Regions from separate parts of the Mesorhizobium sp. WSM4308 genome, predicted to be linked through region 1. Evidence: predicted binding sites of a transcription regulator. Region 1 holds the regulator's gene; the other holds the start of a gene.
The links. Region 1 encodes PhoB, which activates phosphate uptake and scavenging genes when phosphate is short. Its sites were predicted from a motif close to TGTCATNNANCTGTCAT; they were not measured.
Positions count from the first base shown of each region.

Region 1 (7,584 bases):
TACGAGAACATCGCTTTCGGCGTCAGGCTCTACGAGAAGATCAGCAAGGCCGAGATGGACGGCCGCGTCGAGCAGGCGCTCAAGCGCGCGGCACTGTGGACCGAGGTCAAGGACAAGCTCAATGCTAGCGGCCTCAGCCTGTCGGGCGGCCAGCAGCAGCGGCTGTGCATCGCCCGCACCGTGGCGGTGAAGCCTGAAGTCATCCTGCTCGACGAGCCTGCCTCGGCGCTCGACCCGCTGTCGACCGCCAAGATCGAGGAGCTGATCGACGAGCTGCAGGCCGACTATACGATCGTCATCGTCACCCACAACATGCAGCAGGCGGCGCGCGTCTCGAAGCAGACCGCCTTCATGTATCTGGGCGAACTGGTCGAATTCGACCGCACCGAGAAGATCTTCACGTCGCCCCGCGAGAAGCGCACGCAAGACTACATAACCGGCCGCTTCGGCTGATCGCACGCATACGAGGACCAGGATCATGGCCGAACACACAGTCGCAGCCTTCGACGAGGATCTCGGACAGATCAGCAGGCTGATCAGCGACATGGGCGATCTCGCCGGCTCGATGGTCGGCGGCGCCACCAAGGCGCTGCTGAACTCCGACAATGCGCTCGCCCAGCGCGTCGTCTCCGACGACGCCATCATGGATGCGCGCCAGCGCGAACTCGACGACCGCGCCATCACGCTGATCGCCAAGCGCCAGCCGATGGCCGACGATCTGCGCCATGTCGTCGGCTCGATCCGCATGGCCGGCGACCTCGAACGCATTGGCGACCTTGCCAAGAACATCGCCAAGCGCGTCGGTACTGTCGGCCTCAGCGCCACGCCGCGCGACCTGTCGCATTCCATCGACGCCATGGCGCAGCTGGTGCTGATCCAGGTGCAGGGCGTCATCGAGGAGTATGCGGCGCGCGATGCCGCGGCACTGGCGAAGCTGCGCGCCGACGATGAGCGCATCGACGTCAAATACACCTCCGTCTTCCGCGAACTGCTGACCTATATGATGGAAGATCCGCGCAACATCACGGCTTGCACGCATCTGTTGTTCTGCGCCAAGAATCTCGAACGCATCGGCGACCACGTGACCAACATCGCCGAGAATGCGTACTATGTCCTGACCGGCACGCAGCTGCCCGCCAACCGTCCAAAACAGGACGAGACGGCGATGTCGGCGCCGGCGGCCTGAGCGCAGGGGTAACCAACCGATGATCGCACCACGCATCATGGTGGTGGAGGACGAGGAGCCGCTCGGCGTGCTCCTCCGCTACAATCTGGAATCGGAGGGTTACCAGGTCGAGGTGGTGACACGCGGCGACGAAGCCGAAATCCGCCTGCAGGAGAACGTGCCCGACCTGCTCGTGCTCGACTGGATGGTGCCGGCGGTATCCGGCATCGAACTCTGCCGGCGATTGCGGATGCGGCCCGAGACCGAGCGGCTGCCGATCATCATGCTGACCGCGCGGGGCGAGGAAAGCGACCGTGTACGCGGGCTTTCCACCGGCGCCGACGACTATCTGGTCAAGCCGTTCTCGACGCCGGAATTCATGGCCCGCATCAAGGCGCTGCTGCGCCGCGCCAAGCCGGAAGTGCTGTCCAGCGTGCTCAAGGTCGGCGATATCGTGCTCGACCGTGAATCGCACCGGGTCTACCGCAAGAAGAGCGAGATCCGGCTCGGGCCGACCGAATTCCGCCTGCTCGAATTCATGATGCGCCATCCTGGCCGCGTGTTCTCGCGCAGCCAGCTGCTCGACAATGTCTGGGGCGAGACGATCTACATCGACGAGCGTACCGTGGACGTGCATGTCGGCCGGTTGCGCAAGGCGGTCAACAATGGTCGCATGCCGGATGTCATCCGTACCATTCGTGGGGCGGGCTACGCGATCCGGGAAGACTAGAGCTTGCCTCATCCCGATAAAATCGGGATGAGGCTCCAAGATCGAAACTCCAATCAGCAGGTAGTCGCCAATGCCGTGAAGAGGGTGATCAGCGGACTTCGACTTCTCCCAACAGATGTTGCCGCCTCATCTCCTCTTCGACCCATACAGCAACGCGCTGGAGCTTTGAATGTTTGATGTCTCGAATGATCAGCTGCGTAGTGGCCGCGTCGACCTCGCCGATAATAATTTCGCCCCAGCCGTTGGTTCGCAGGAAGCGGTAGACGTCCTCGCCGAAGTTGCGAACACGATGGACGAGGCCGTAAAACTCGGCCTGATCTATGTTGAAGTTGATCACCAACGAACGGGACATCAGCAGATCATACAGGCAGACACATTGCCAATTGATGTCGCAACGGGCCGAACGCGGTCGTTCAGAATGATCGAGTTTCGTCCTGACCGTCAGGCAACGTTCTTTCCGGCACCCGTTCTTGCCTGCACGCCCGGCGCGAAAATCTCCTGGTCGACGAAGGTCAGCGCGCGCATGGCGCAACCTTCGCGGATCAGCGGCAGTTCGTTCGGTTCGGTGTCGAAGGAGATCGATTCCGAGTGCTGGCCACCAGCGGTCTGGGCGATCGCCTCGCGCAATGCCGGCTCGATGAGATCGAAGGCGGCGGCGCTGACGCCGACCATGGCAACGGGCGCCGGATCGATCAGCGCGAACAGGCTGCCGAGGCCGTAACCCAGTGCCTCGCCGGCCTTGCGATAGGCTTCGCGCTCGGGTCCGTCCCGTTCCCGTGCCGTCGCGGCCAGCGCCCGCATCTGCGCGTCGCTGACATCGGCCACCGGCTCGGTGTCCTCGCCGAGCTGCCTGGCATTGCGCCAGATGGCGTAATTGCCGGCATAGGCCTCGACACAGCCGCGCCGCCCGCAGCGGCAGAGCGCGCCGCCGGGCCGATGGATCATGTGGCCGAACTCGCCGCCCGAGGAATGGGTGCCGGTGAACAGCTCGCCCTTCAGCACCAGCCCCATGCCGATGCCGTGCGAAAGCAGGATGGCGATGAAGTCGTCGCGGTAGCGCTCGGGATCGCGCCTGCGCAGCGCCACCGCCATCATGTTGCAGTCGTTTTCCATGGTGGCGGGGATGCCGAACTCGGCTTCGAGTATGTCGGCGAAGGCGATGTCGGTCTGCGGCGTGATCGGCGACCACAGCATCGCCCGGGCCTCGGTATCGGTGATGCCCTGGATCGCCAGCGCGATGCGGGCGACGCTGCGCACGTCAATGTCGGGATCTTCGAGGCGCCGCCTTACGATGGCCACGCATTCGCCGATCAGCGCCTCGCGCGACATGGTCAGCGTGTCCAGCCGGCGCTGTTCTTCAGATATCACCTGGCCGGCATAGTCGATGACTGCGACCGACAGGAAATTCAGCGACAGCACCACGGTCATCACAGCCGCGGCCTCCGGAGTGAGGCCGAGGCCGACCTGCGGCCTGCCGCGTTTCAGCGCGCCGGCCTCGCTCGGCTTGCCCTCGGCCAGGATGCCTTCGCCGATCAGGTCTGAGGAAATCGCCGATATGGTCGAATGGCTGAGGCCGGTGGTCGCGGCGATCTCGGTGCGTGAGGGCCGGCCAGCCTGGCGCACGGCCGCGATCACCATCGCGCGGTTGCGCCGGCGCAGATCGTCGTGGCGGATTCCGACCGACATGTTTTTTCACATCCTCCCGGTCGCCGCGGTCCTTCCGGCCTCCCTCGAACGCTGCCGGCGACACGGTCAAATACTGGCAGAAGCGGCCGGTGCTGTCATTTATTTATTGCGAAGCTCGAAAAAAATTCAGAGGGACATCAAAATCCATCAGAATCGTTGTTGACAGCGTTCCGGTGTTGGATCAGTGTTTTTTCGGGGCTCGAAAAAATAGGGCCTCTGTGCCGGCCTTAGGGCCAGTTTGGTCGCGCCATACGCGGCGCAGGGAGGAATATCATGAAGAGATTCACGGCCGCCATCCTGGCGGGTGTCGCCATGTCGCTGACGCTTGCGTCGGTCGCGCAGGCGAAAGACAAGGTCATCGGCGTTTCGTGGTCCAACTTCCAGGAAGAGCGCTGGAAGACCGACGAGGCCGCCATGAAGAAGGCGATCGAGGCCGCCGGCGACAAGTACATTTCCGCCGACGCGCAGTCCAATCCCGGCAAGCAGCTTACCGATGTCGAGAGCCTGATCTCGCAGGGCGCCAATTCGCTGATCATCCTGGCCCAGGATGCCTCGGCCATCGGCCCGGCCGTGCAGAAGGCGCTGGACGAAGGCATTCCGGTCGTCGGCTATGACCGCCTGATCGAGAACAAGGACGTCTTCTACCTGACCTTCGACAACAAGGAAGTCGGTCGTTTGCAGGCCAGCGCGGTGTTCAAGGCCAAGCCGGAAGGCAACTATGTCTTCATCAAGGGCTCGGGCGCCGATCCGAATGCCGACTTCCTGTTCGCAGGCTCGATGGAAGTGCTCAAGGCCGCCATCGACAGCGGCAAGATCAAGAATGTCGGCGAGGCCTATACCGACGGCTGGCTGCCTGCCAACGCCCAGAAGAACATGGAGCAGTTCCTGACCGCCAACGACAACAAGGTCGACGCGGTCGTCGCGGCCAATGACGGCACCGCCGGCGGCGTCGTTGCGGCGCTGACGGCGCAGGGGCTTGCCGGCACCGTGCCGGTCTCGGGGCAGGACGGCGACCATGCCGCGCTGAACCGTATCGCGCTCGGCACCCAGACCGTGTCGGTGTGGAAGGACGCGCGCGAACTCGGCAAGAACGCCGCCGAGATCGCCTCGCAGCTGGCCGACGGCAAGAAGATGACCGATATCGCCGGTGTGAAGGACTTCACGACGCCTGGCGGCAACACCGTCAAGTCGCTGTTCCTGACCCCGGTCGCCATCACCAAGGACAATCTCAACGTCGTCATCGATGCCGGCTGGATCAAGAAGGACGAAGTCTGCGCGGGCGTTGCCGCCGGCAGCGTCGCCGCCTGCAACTAAACGGCGCAATACCGTTCGATATCGACGCCGCGGCCCAAAAGCCGCGGCGTTTCTCGAGGGGCTTCCCGCTTCAAATGACCGCGGAAAGCAAATAGCATCCATGTTCGGTACCCGCGTCAGACGGTAAACCGGTGGGAGGACAGCATGACCGACACGACCTCTAATCAACCGGTCGGCAGCACGGCAGCGGACAGGGCGCGTGCATCCGAACTCAGCGCCGTCGGACGGTTCCTCAAGGCTACCGAGCTCGATACGCGCATGCTCGGCATGATCGGCGCGCTGCTGGTCATCTGGGTCGGCATCCACATATTGTCGGGCGGGCTTTTCCTGACGCCGCGCAATGTGTGGAACCTGTCGGTGCAGACCTCGTCGGTCGCGATCATGGCGACAGGCATGGTGCTGGTTATCGTCATGCGCAACATCGACCTCTCGGTCGGATCCGTCGAAGGTGTGATCGGCATGATCATGGGCGTGGCGCAGGCCGAATTCCTGATCCGCGTCGTCGGTTTCCAGCTTGGAAACCCCTGGCTCTGGATCATCGCGCTGGCGGCCGGCGTGGCGCTTGGTCTCCTGATCGGCGCGTTCCAGGGCTTCATCATCGCCTATATGGAGGTCCCGGCCTTCATCGTGACGCTGGGCGGCCTGCTGGTCTGGCGCGGCATGGCGTGGCTGATCACCAGCGGGCGCACGGTCGCGCCGCTCGACACGACCTTCCAGCTGATGGGCGGCGGACCACGCGGCTCGATCGGCGCCACCGCCAGCTGGATCGTCGGTGTCGTCGCCTGTGTGGCGGTCGCCTTCATGCTGCTCAACGGCAGGTCGCAGCGCAAGCGGTTCCACTTTCCGCTGCGCCCCGTTTGGGCCGAGACCTTGCTTGGCGTGGTTGCCTGCGCCGCTATCCTTGGCGCCGTCTGGATCGCCAATTCCTATCCATGGCCGATCGGCATCGTGCGCCAGTACGCCCAGCAGAACGGCATTACCGTTCCCGAAGGCGGGCTGTACATCGCGCATGGCATTGCCATACCGGTGCTGATGGCGGTGGCCGTGGGCATCATCATGACCTTCATCACCAAGCGCACGCGTTTCGGCCGTTATGTTTTCGCCATTGGCGGCAATCCGGAGGCGGCCGAACTTGCCGGCATCAACACCCGCTGGGTGACCATGAAGGTGTTCATGATCATGGGCGTGCTGGCCGCGGTCAGCGCGGCGATCTCGTCGGCCCGGCTCAACGCGTCGACCAATGCGCTGGGCACGCTGGACGAGCTTCTGGTCATTGCCGCCGCCGTCATCGGCGGCACGTCGCTCGCCGGCGGCTCCGGCACGGTGATGGGCGCCATGCTGGGCGCGCTTCTGATGCAGTCATTGCAGTCGGGCATGGTGCTGCTCGGCATCGACTCACCGCTGCAGAGCATCGTCGTCGGCGCCGTGCTGGTCATCGCGGTGTGGCTCGACACCGTCTATCGCAAGCGGGTTTAGGGGAGAAACGATCATGGCCGACAAAATCGCTCCCACAACTGCCCCCATTGGCACGCCGCTGATCGACATGCGCAACATCTCGATCGCCTTTGGCGGCATCCGCGCCGTCGACGATGCCTCGATCGATCTTTTCCCCGGCGAGGTCGTGGCGCTGCTCGGCCATAACGGTGCCGGCAAATCGACGCTGATCAAGATCCTGTCGGGCGCTTACAAGCGCGATGCCGGCCAGATCTTCGTCAATGGCGAGGAGGCTTCGATCTCCAACCCGCGAGACGCCAAGAAATACGGCATCGAGACCATCTACCAGACGCTCGCCTTGGCCGACAATGTCGACGCCGCCGCCAATCTGTTCCTCGGCCGCGAGCTGATGACCGGCTGGGGCACGCTCGACGACGTTGCCATGGAGGCCGAGGCGCGCAAGGTGATGGGCCGGCTCAATCCGCGCTTCCAGCGCTTCAAGGAGCCGGTGATCAAGCTGTCGGGCGGCCAGCGCCAGTCGGTGGCGATCGCGCGCGCGATCTTGTTCAACGCCCGCATCCTGATCATGGACGAGCCGACGGCAGCCCTTGGTCCGCAGGAGACGGCGCAGGTCGGCGAACTGGTCAGGCAGCTCAAATCCGATGGTATCGGCATCTTCCTGATCAGCCACGACATCCACGATGTCTTCGAGCTGGCCGACCGGGTCTGCGTGATGAAGAACGGCCAGGTCGTCGGCACCGCTCGTACCACCGATGTCACCCAGGACGAGGTGCTGGGCATGATCATCCTGGGCAAATGTCCTCCGGGCGCCATCCCCGGGCCGGGTGCGCTGAAGATCGCCGCCTGAGGCCTGCCGACGGCCCGAAATGGGCTGATCGGCATGGCCGGTTGCCGCTCACGTGATATGCCAGTGATCGCGATGGCTTGGCCTTGCCATTGTGTTGGCCTGATGACTTGCCCATAAAGGTCCGGTATTGCTCATGGACCGCATCATCCGTTGAAGAAACTCTTTCCAATCGTTGCGTTCATCGCCGTAGCGCTGATCAGCATGACCATGGCGGGGTTCGCCTATTTCGCGACACAGGAAGCCTCCCGCATCAAGTTCGAGGCGGCGGCCGACGACGCCCTCAACCGGATCGAGAGCCGTATCGACCTGCATTTGTCGCTGCTGCGGTCGACACAGGCCCTGTTCGACGCCCGCAATGGGGATATTTCTCAGAGCGAGTTCAAGGCG
Region 1 is NZ_NSFW01000003.1:224,271-231,854, reverse strand. It holds gene pstB (phosphate ABC transporter ATP-binding protein PstB) at 1-453, shown strand, start outside; gene phoU (phosphate signaling complex protein PhoU) at 479-1,186, shown strand; gene phoB (phosphate regulon transcriptional regulator PhoB) at 1,206-1,895, shown strand; gene CK227_RS06870 (hypothetical protein) at 1,984-2,247, opposite strand; gene CK227_RS06865 (ROK family protein) at 2,337-3,581, opposite strand; gene xylF (D-xylose ABC transporter substrate-binding protein) at 3,855-4,895, shown strand; gene CK227_RS06855 (sugar ABC transporter permease) at 5,040-6,371, shown strand; gene CK227_RS06850 (ATP-binding cassette domain-containing protein) at 6,385-7,197, shown strand; gene CK227_RS06845 (CHASE domain-containing protein) at 7,348-7,584, shown strand, end outside.

Region 2 (7,584 bases), on a different contig from region 1:
ATATTGGCGGTGCCGACGGCGTTCGCCGGCATTTACGGCATGAACTTCACCGACATGCCGGAACTGAAGATGGAATATGGCTACCCCATCGTGCTGGCCACCATCGCGGCGATCTGCGCGTTTCTCTACTGGCGGTTTCGCAAGAATGGGTGGCTGTGAAAGGAAGTCAGTAGAAATTAGTGAGGAGTGAACAGTGCTCCACGCGCCCCATTTCACTACTCACTACTCACTACTCACCGACTCCGCCGCCGCTCCGCCGCTGGCTGGAAGGCCACGCGGGCGTGGTACTTGCAATAAGGACCGGTTTCGGCGGCCTCGTTGCCGCAGAAGTTGAAGTCCTCCGATAGCGGATCGCCGTTCGGCCATTTGCAGGTGCGCTCGGTCAGCTCGACGAGTTGCAGATGCCGTGAGATCGGTACCACGACATTCTCGACTGGGCGGATATAGTGCCGCGCCACCGGCTCGGCGTCGAATTGCGTCTGAAGGGCGGTCGCGCCGATCGATGTCGTGACGTGGCGAGCCGTGCTCGCGGCGCGCGCCACCGATTTCTGAACGGTCGAGCCCTGTGTCGTCTTCTTCTGGCGTGCCGGCGTCGCCGTTGCGCGGCCGCGGCCCGACAGCTTCAGACGGTGCACCTTGCCGATGACGGCATTTCGGCTCACCCCTCCAAGCTGGGCAGCAATCTGGCTTGCGCTCAGACCCTCCGACCACAATTTTCTGAGAAGTTCGACCCGCTCGTCAGTCCAGTTCATGAGACCGCGCTCCTGCTAAGCGTGCGGCAATCAGAATCCTTTCCCGACCCAGCACCACTGCTGGGGCAGACACCACATATATCTGGTGATTAGGTCCGCCGCACGAAATCTAGTTATTTCTCGACTACAATTACCTTATGCGCAGACTCGGTGACAAGAGTCCCAAGTGCAACACGAATCGGTTTTTTCGGTTTTCCCCAACTTGCCGGTCGCTTATGAGCCGGCGTCTCGTCAGGGGGCTTGCCGCGTGCCACTACGCGACCTTTTCGTTGACTTCATGGCCGAAAAACACGATAAGCCGCACAAGGCCGCCGCTTTGGCGGCTTTTTTGATTTTCCGGTACCGGAGACGCATATAATGAGCGGTTCGGCGCTTTACGAGACCTTTGCTCGCGCTCCCCTGGCTTTCGACCACGGGGAAGGCACTTGGCTGGTTACCGACAAGGGCGAGCGATATCTCGATTTCGCCGGCGGCATCGCGGTCAATTCGCTCGGCCATGGCCATCCGCATCTGGTCGCTGCGCTGACCGAGCAGGCGGCAAAGCTATGGCACGTCTCCAATCTCTACGAGATTCCCGGGCAGAGCCGGCTTGGCGAGCGCCTGGCCGATGCCACATTCGCCGACAAGGTGTTCTTCACCAATTCCGGCGCCGAGGCGCTGGAATGCGCGATCAAGACGGCGCGGCGCTACCATTTCGTCAAGGGGCATCCCGAGCGCTTCCGCGTCATCACCTTCGAAGGCGCCTTCCATGGCCGCACGCTGGCGACCATCGCGGCCGGCGGCCAGTACAAATACCTCGAAGGCTTCGGCCCCAAGGTCGAAGGCTTCGACCAGGTCGGCTTCGACGACATCGATGCCGCCGAGAAGGCGATTACGCCGGAAACCGCCGCGATCCTGATCGAACCGGTGCAGGGCGAGGGCGGCATCCGCCCGGTCCCGACGCAGTCCCTGAAGCGACTGCGGCAGCTTTGCGACCAGCACGGCCTGTTGTTGATCTATGACGAGGTCCAGTGCGGCATCGGCCGCACCGGAAAGCTGTTCGCGCATGAATGGTCAGGTGTTGCGCCCGACATCATGGCGATCGCCAAAGGCATTGGCGGCGGCTTCCCGATGGGCGCTTGCCTTGCAACCGACGAAGCAGCTGTCGGCATGACGGCTGGCGTGCACGGCACCACATTCGGCGGCAATCCGTTGGCCATGGCGGTCGGCAACGCCGTGCTCGACGTGGTGCTGGAAGAGGGCTTCCTCGAAGACGTCCAGCGCAAGGCATTGCTGATCAAGCAGGGCCTGGCGGCGATCGCCGACGAGTTTCCCGATGTCATCGAAGACATCCGGGGCACCGGCCTCATGCTTGGCCTCAAATGCGCCATGCCCAACACCAAAGTGAACATGGCGCTGCGCGACCAGCATTTGCTGGCGGTTCCGGCCGGCGACAACGTCATTCGCCTGCTGCCGCCGCTCACCGTCACCGACGCCGAGATCCACGAAGCGCTCAACCGCATCCGCGCCGGTGCCAAAGGCCTGGCGGATGCCATCGCCGTGGCCGCCGCGAAGTAATTCCGGAAAATTGCCGATGTCAGTTCGCCATTTCACCGATCTTTCCACCGTTTCCGAAGGCGACCTGCGCTTCATGCTGGACGACGCGGTGGTGCGAAAGGCGCGCCTCAAGGCCGGCGAGCGGACCCGGCCGCTCGAAGGCAAGGTGCTGGCGATGATCTTCGACAAGCCGTCGACGCGCACGCGCGTCTCCTTCGATGTCGGCATGCGCCAGCTCGGCGGCGAGACCATCATGCTGACCGGCACCGAAATGCAGCTTGGCCGCTCCGAAACCATCGCCGACACCGCCAAGGTTCTGTCGCGCTATGTCGACGCGATCATGATCCGCACCACCTCGCATGAACGGTTGCTGGAGCTGACCGAGAACGCCACGGTTCCGGTGATCAACGGGCTGACGGATGACACCCATCCTTGCCAGCTGATGGCAGACATCATGACTTTCGAGGAGCATCGCGGTCCGGTGGCCGGCAAGACCATCGCCTGGACCGGCGACGGCAACAATGTGCTGCATTCGCTGCTCGAGGCCTCGGCACGGTTCCGCTTCAACCTCAACGTCGCCGTGCCCGAAGGCAGCGAGCCGGCGCAGAAGCATATCGACTGGTCCAAGGCGCATGGCGGCAAGCTGCACTTCACCCGTTCGCCCGAGGAAGCCGTCGACCAGGCCGACTGCGTCGTCACCGATTGCTGGGTGTCGATGGGTCAGGAGCATCGCGCCCGCGGCCACAACGTCTTCTCGCCCTACCAGGTCAATGCCAAGCTGATGGCGCATGCCAAGCCGGACGCGCTGTTCATGCACTGCCTGCCGGCGCATCGCGGCGAGGAAGTCACCGACGAGGTCATCGACGGACCCCATTCGGTGGTCTTCGACGAAGCCGAGAACCGGCTCCACGCTCAGAAGGCGGTGCTTGCCTGGTGTCTTGGGGCATGAAGTATCTTGGGGCTTGAAGTGGCTTGGGGTTTGAAAGGTCCGGACGCTTGATCTGCGGGGGCGCGATGCCTATCTGCGCCGCATCACGCAAATCAAGCGCGTTTGGACGCATGCACCCCAAGGGGGCGGCATGGCCGCGCCCTGGAGCTTTGTCATGTTGGAAACGCATCAAGTGACTGAACATCACCCCAAACTCGGCGAGTTCGGCTATGCCGGCGACGACCATGTAGTGCCGTTCGAGGTCGGCCCGCTCGACGTACGCGGCCGTACCGTGCAACTCGGGCCGATGCTCGACGCCATTCTCAGCCGCCACGATTATCCCGAGCCGGTCGCCCGCCTTCTGGCGGAAGCCTGTGTGCTGACGGTGCTGCTCGGCACCTCGCTCAAATTCGAGGGCAAGTTCATCCTGCAGACCCGCACCGATGGGCCGGTCGACATGCTGGTGGCGGATTTCACCACGCCGTCGGCGCTGCGTGCCTATGCGCGCTTCGATGCCGATCGCCTCGAGGCACTGGTCGCCGCAGGCGAAACGTCCCAGCAGACACTGCTCGGCGGCGGCGTGCTGGCACTGACCATCGACCAGGGCGCCCATACGCAGCGCTATCAGGGTATCGTCCAGCTCGACGGCGAAACGCTGGAAGACGCGGCGCGCACCTATTTCCGCCAGTCGGAGCAGATCCCGACGGATATCAGGCTGTCCGTGGCCAAGCTGTTGACGCCCGGCGTCGGCGGCGCGCGCGAACAATGGCGCGCCGGCGGTATCCTGGCGCAGTTCCTGCCGCAGGCGTCCGATCGCATGCGCGTTCCGGACCTGCACGGCGGCGATGGCGATCCGCGCGAGGAGATCCATGATCCCACCGACAATTCCTGGCAGGAATTGCTGGCGCTGCTCGGCACCATCGAGCCGACTGAGCTGATCGATCCGACGATCGGTACCGAACGGCTGCTCTATCGCCTGTTCCACGAGCATGGCGTGCGGGTTTTCGGCGGCGTTCCCGTCGCCGACCAGTGCTCATGCTCGCGCGACAAGATCCGCGGCATCCTCGAGGGCTTCTCCGCGCAGGAGATCAAGGACAGCACCGAGGATGGCGGCATCCACGTCGCCTGCGAATTCTGCTCGACACAGTACGACTTCGATCCGGCGGAATTTGCCGCGCAATAAAGCCAGGCCTTCTCCTCGTAAAACGGGGAGAAGGACACTAATTCACCGTACGCCTGGTCCCCGGCAGATCCAGCGAAAATGCCGGGATGGCGATGTCGAAAGTCTCGCCGCGCTTGTTGCGCATCGTGTAGTGCCCGACCATGATGCCTGATGGCGTCGAGAGCGGGCAGCCGGACGTGTATTGATAGCTGTCGCCGGGATTGAGTTCGGGCTGGTCGCCGACGACGCCCGGGCCACGCACTTCCTCGACCCGGCCGGCACCGTCGGTGATGTGCCAATAACGCGACAGAAGCTGCACGAATTCGTCCGACTGGTTGTCGATCGTTATCTGATAACCCCAGACATAGCGGTTCTCGGAAGGATCGGAGCGGTCCTCGAGGTAGAACGGCCTGACCTGCACTTCGATGTTGCGCGTGACGGCGCGGTACATAAGCGGCTCCAAAACGATCCGATACCTTTCGGCGCTCCCGGCGAGCAGATCAACGAGCGCGTCTTGTCGCGCCTCGTCTTGAAACGCAGGTGCCGGCAAAGAATGTCATTTAAGTGACACATGACAATGATGGGGTGCGCCGACCAATGCCGGGCGACTCGGGCGCTCTGTCGAACTGTCGAAAACGGCCGCCACACCGGCCGGTTTTTCTGGAGTGACCGGATCTCGATGGAACTCACTCTCATAACCGCCTCGCTGTCGTCCGCTCTCATTGCCTCAAACCTCGCCAGTATCCTGCTCGCCGCCTCACAGCTGAGACGGCGCACCACGATCGCACCGCCGGCCGGCAAATCGCCGCCGGTATCGATCGTCATACCCTCGCGCGGCGTCGAGCCGTTCACGCAGGAGACGCTGGAGCGCGCTTTCTCGCTCGACTGGCCGCGCTACGAGCTGATCTTCTGCGTTGCCCATGGCGACGATCCGGTGGTCAGGTTGATCCGCGCCGCCCTTGGCCGCTTTCCAAAAGTGCCGGCCCGGCTGTTGATCGGTGACGACCGCGTCAGCGCCAATCCCAAGCTCAACAATTGCGTCAAGGGTTGGGAAGCCGCGCGGCACAACTGGGTCGTCCTCGCCGACTCCAACGTGCTGATGCCGAGAGACTACATCCAGCATCTGATGGCGGCGTGGCAGCCGGATACCGGCCTTGTCTGCTCGACACCGATCGGCTCGCGGCCGGAGGGCTTCTGGGCCGAGGTCGAATGCGCCTTCCTCAACACGCTGCAGGCCCGCTGGCAATATGCCGGCGAGGCGCTCGGCCTTGGCTTTGCCCAGGGCAAGAGCATGCTGTGGAACAAGCCGATGCTGGATGCCAATGGCGGCATCCGCGCGCTGGCCGCCGAAATCTCCGAGGACGCCGCCGCGACCAAGCTGGTCAATGGGCTTGGCCTATGCGTCAATCTCGTCGCGGCACCCTTCGAGCAGCCGCTTGGCAGGCGCACGCTTGGCACGATCTGGTCACGCCAGGCCCGCTGGGCGCGCCTGCGCCGCGTAACCTTCCCGCGGTTCTTCGCGCCGGAAATCCTGACGGGCGCGGTGGTGCCGCTGGCGCTTGCGCTGGTTGCGGCGGCAAGCGCCGGGTTCAGCCTGCCGCTGACGGCCATCGCCGTGCTGGCGGCCTTTTATCTACCGGAATGCGCCCTGGCCTGGTCCAAGGGCTGGCACCTGTCGCCGCGCACGGTCGCGGCGATGATTGCGCGGGACTTGATGCTTCCAACCATGTGGGCGCGCGGCTGGCTCGGCGGCGCCGTCGACTGGCGCGGCAATGCGATGATCATCGGCACCAAGGCCGCCGAACTGGAAGAGGCGTCGTCGCGCGCCTGATCGCGGCGCGGACGACGCTGCCTCGACGGCTCCCTATTTGGCGCCCTTCAGCGCCTGCGCGATGTCTTCCAGAAGGTCGTCGGTATCCTCAAGGCCGACCGACAGCCTGAGCGTTCCTGGCCCGATGCCGAGTTCGGCGCGCGCCTCTTCGCTTAAATTCTTGTGCGTGGTCGTCGCCGGATGGGTGATCAGGCTCTTGGCGTCGCCGAGATTGTTCGAGATCAGCACGATGTCGAGCGCGTTCTGCAGGGCGAAAGCCGCCTGCTTGCCGCCCTTGACGTCGAGGCAAATCAGCGTCGAGCCGCCCGACATCTGCTTCTTGACGATCTCGGCCTGCGGATGGTCGGCGCGGCCGGGATAGATGACGCGGGCAATCTGCGGCTGCTCGGCGAGGAAATCCGCGATCTTGCCGGCGCTCTCCGTCTGCTGGCGCACACGCAGCGGCAGCGTCTCCAGGCCCTTCAGCAGCGTCCAGGCGTTGAAGGGCGACAGGCTGGGGCCGGTGTGGCGGAAATAGTCATGCAAATTCTCGTCGATCCACTTCTTGTCCGACAGGATCACGCCGCCGAGACAGCGGCCCTGGCCATCGATGTGCTTGGTGGCCGAATAGACGACGATATGCGCGCCGAGCTGCAACGGCTTCTGCTGGAGAGGCGTGGCAAAGACATTGTCGACGACAAGCCGCGCGCCGATCGAATTGGCGAGCGCAGCCACAGCGGCGATGTCGACCACTTCCAATGTCGGGTTGGTCGGGCTTTCCAGGAAGAACAGCTTGGTGTTGGGCCTGACCGCCTTTTCCCAGTTGGCGATATCGGTGCCGTCGACCAGCGTCGCCTCGATGCCGTAGCGCGGTGCCAGCGTCTCGACCACCCAACGGCAGGAGCCGAACAGCGCGCGCGCCGCCACGATGTGGTCACCGGCCTTGACGCTGCAAAGAAGCGCCGCCGTTACTGCCGCCATGCCCGATGCCGTGGCGCGCGCATCCTCGGCGCCTTCGAGCGCACACATGCGCTTTTCAAACATGTCGACGGTCGGATTGGCGTAGCGCGAATAGATGAAGCCCGGCTCCTCGCCCTTGAAGCGGGCTTCGGCGGCTTGCGCCGTTTGATAGACATAGCCCTGGGTCAGGTACATCGCCTCGGAGGTCTCGCCGAAGCCGGAACGCAGGGTTCCGCCATGCACGAGGGCTGTTTGAGGCTTCCAGTTGCGCTTCTTGCTGCTCATTGCTTTTGTTCCAGACACAAAAAAACCGGTCGCGAAAGTCGCAACCGGTCCATACAGCCTCGCGGCCAACGGTCCTTTAGCGACTTGTTTAACGTGGCTGCAAGCCGACCGGCCAAATCACCACGGGATAACGACCCTTTAGACCCGTACC
Region 2 is NZ_NSFW01000002.1:560,945-568,528, forward strand. It holds gene CK227_RS05490 (magnesium and cobalt transport protein CorA) at 1-159, shown strand, start outside; gene CK227_RS05495 (GcrA family cell cycle regulator) at 234-752, opposite strand; gene CK227_RS05500 (aspartate aminotransferase family protein) at 1,110-2,309, shown strand; gene argF (ornithine carbamoyltransferase) at 2,326-3,237, shown strand; gene CK227_RS05510 (Hsp33 family molecular chaperone) at 3,368-4,399, shown strand; gene apaG (Co2+/Mg2+ efflux protein ApaG) at 4,437-4,829, opposite strand; gene CK227_RS05520 (ceramide glucosyltransferase) at 5,058-6,209, shown strand; gene CK227_RS05525 (O-succinylhomoserine sulfhydrylase) at 6,243-7,433, opposite strand; SAM riboswitch at 7,490-7,567, opposite strand.
Region 2: a site for PhoB is predicted at 4,933-4,949, ahead of CK227_RS05520 (ceramide glucosyltransferase). Genes of this name have one in related genera too.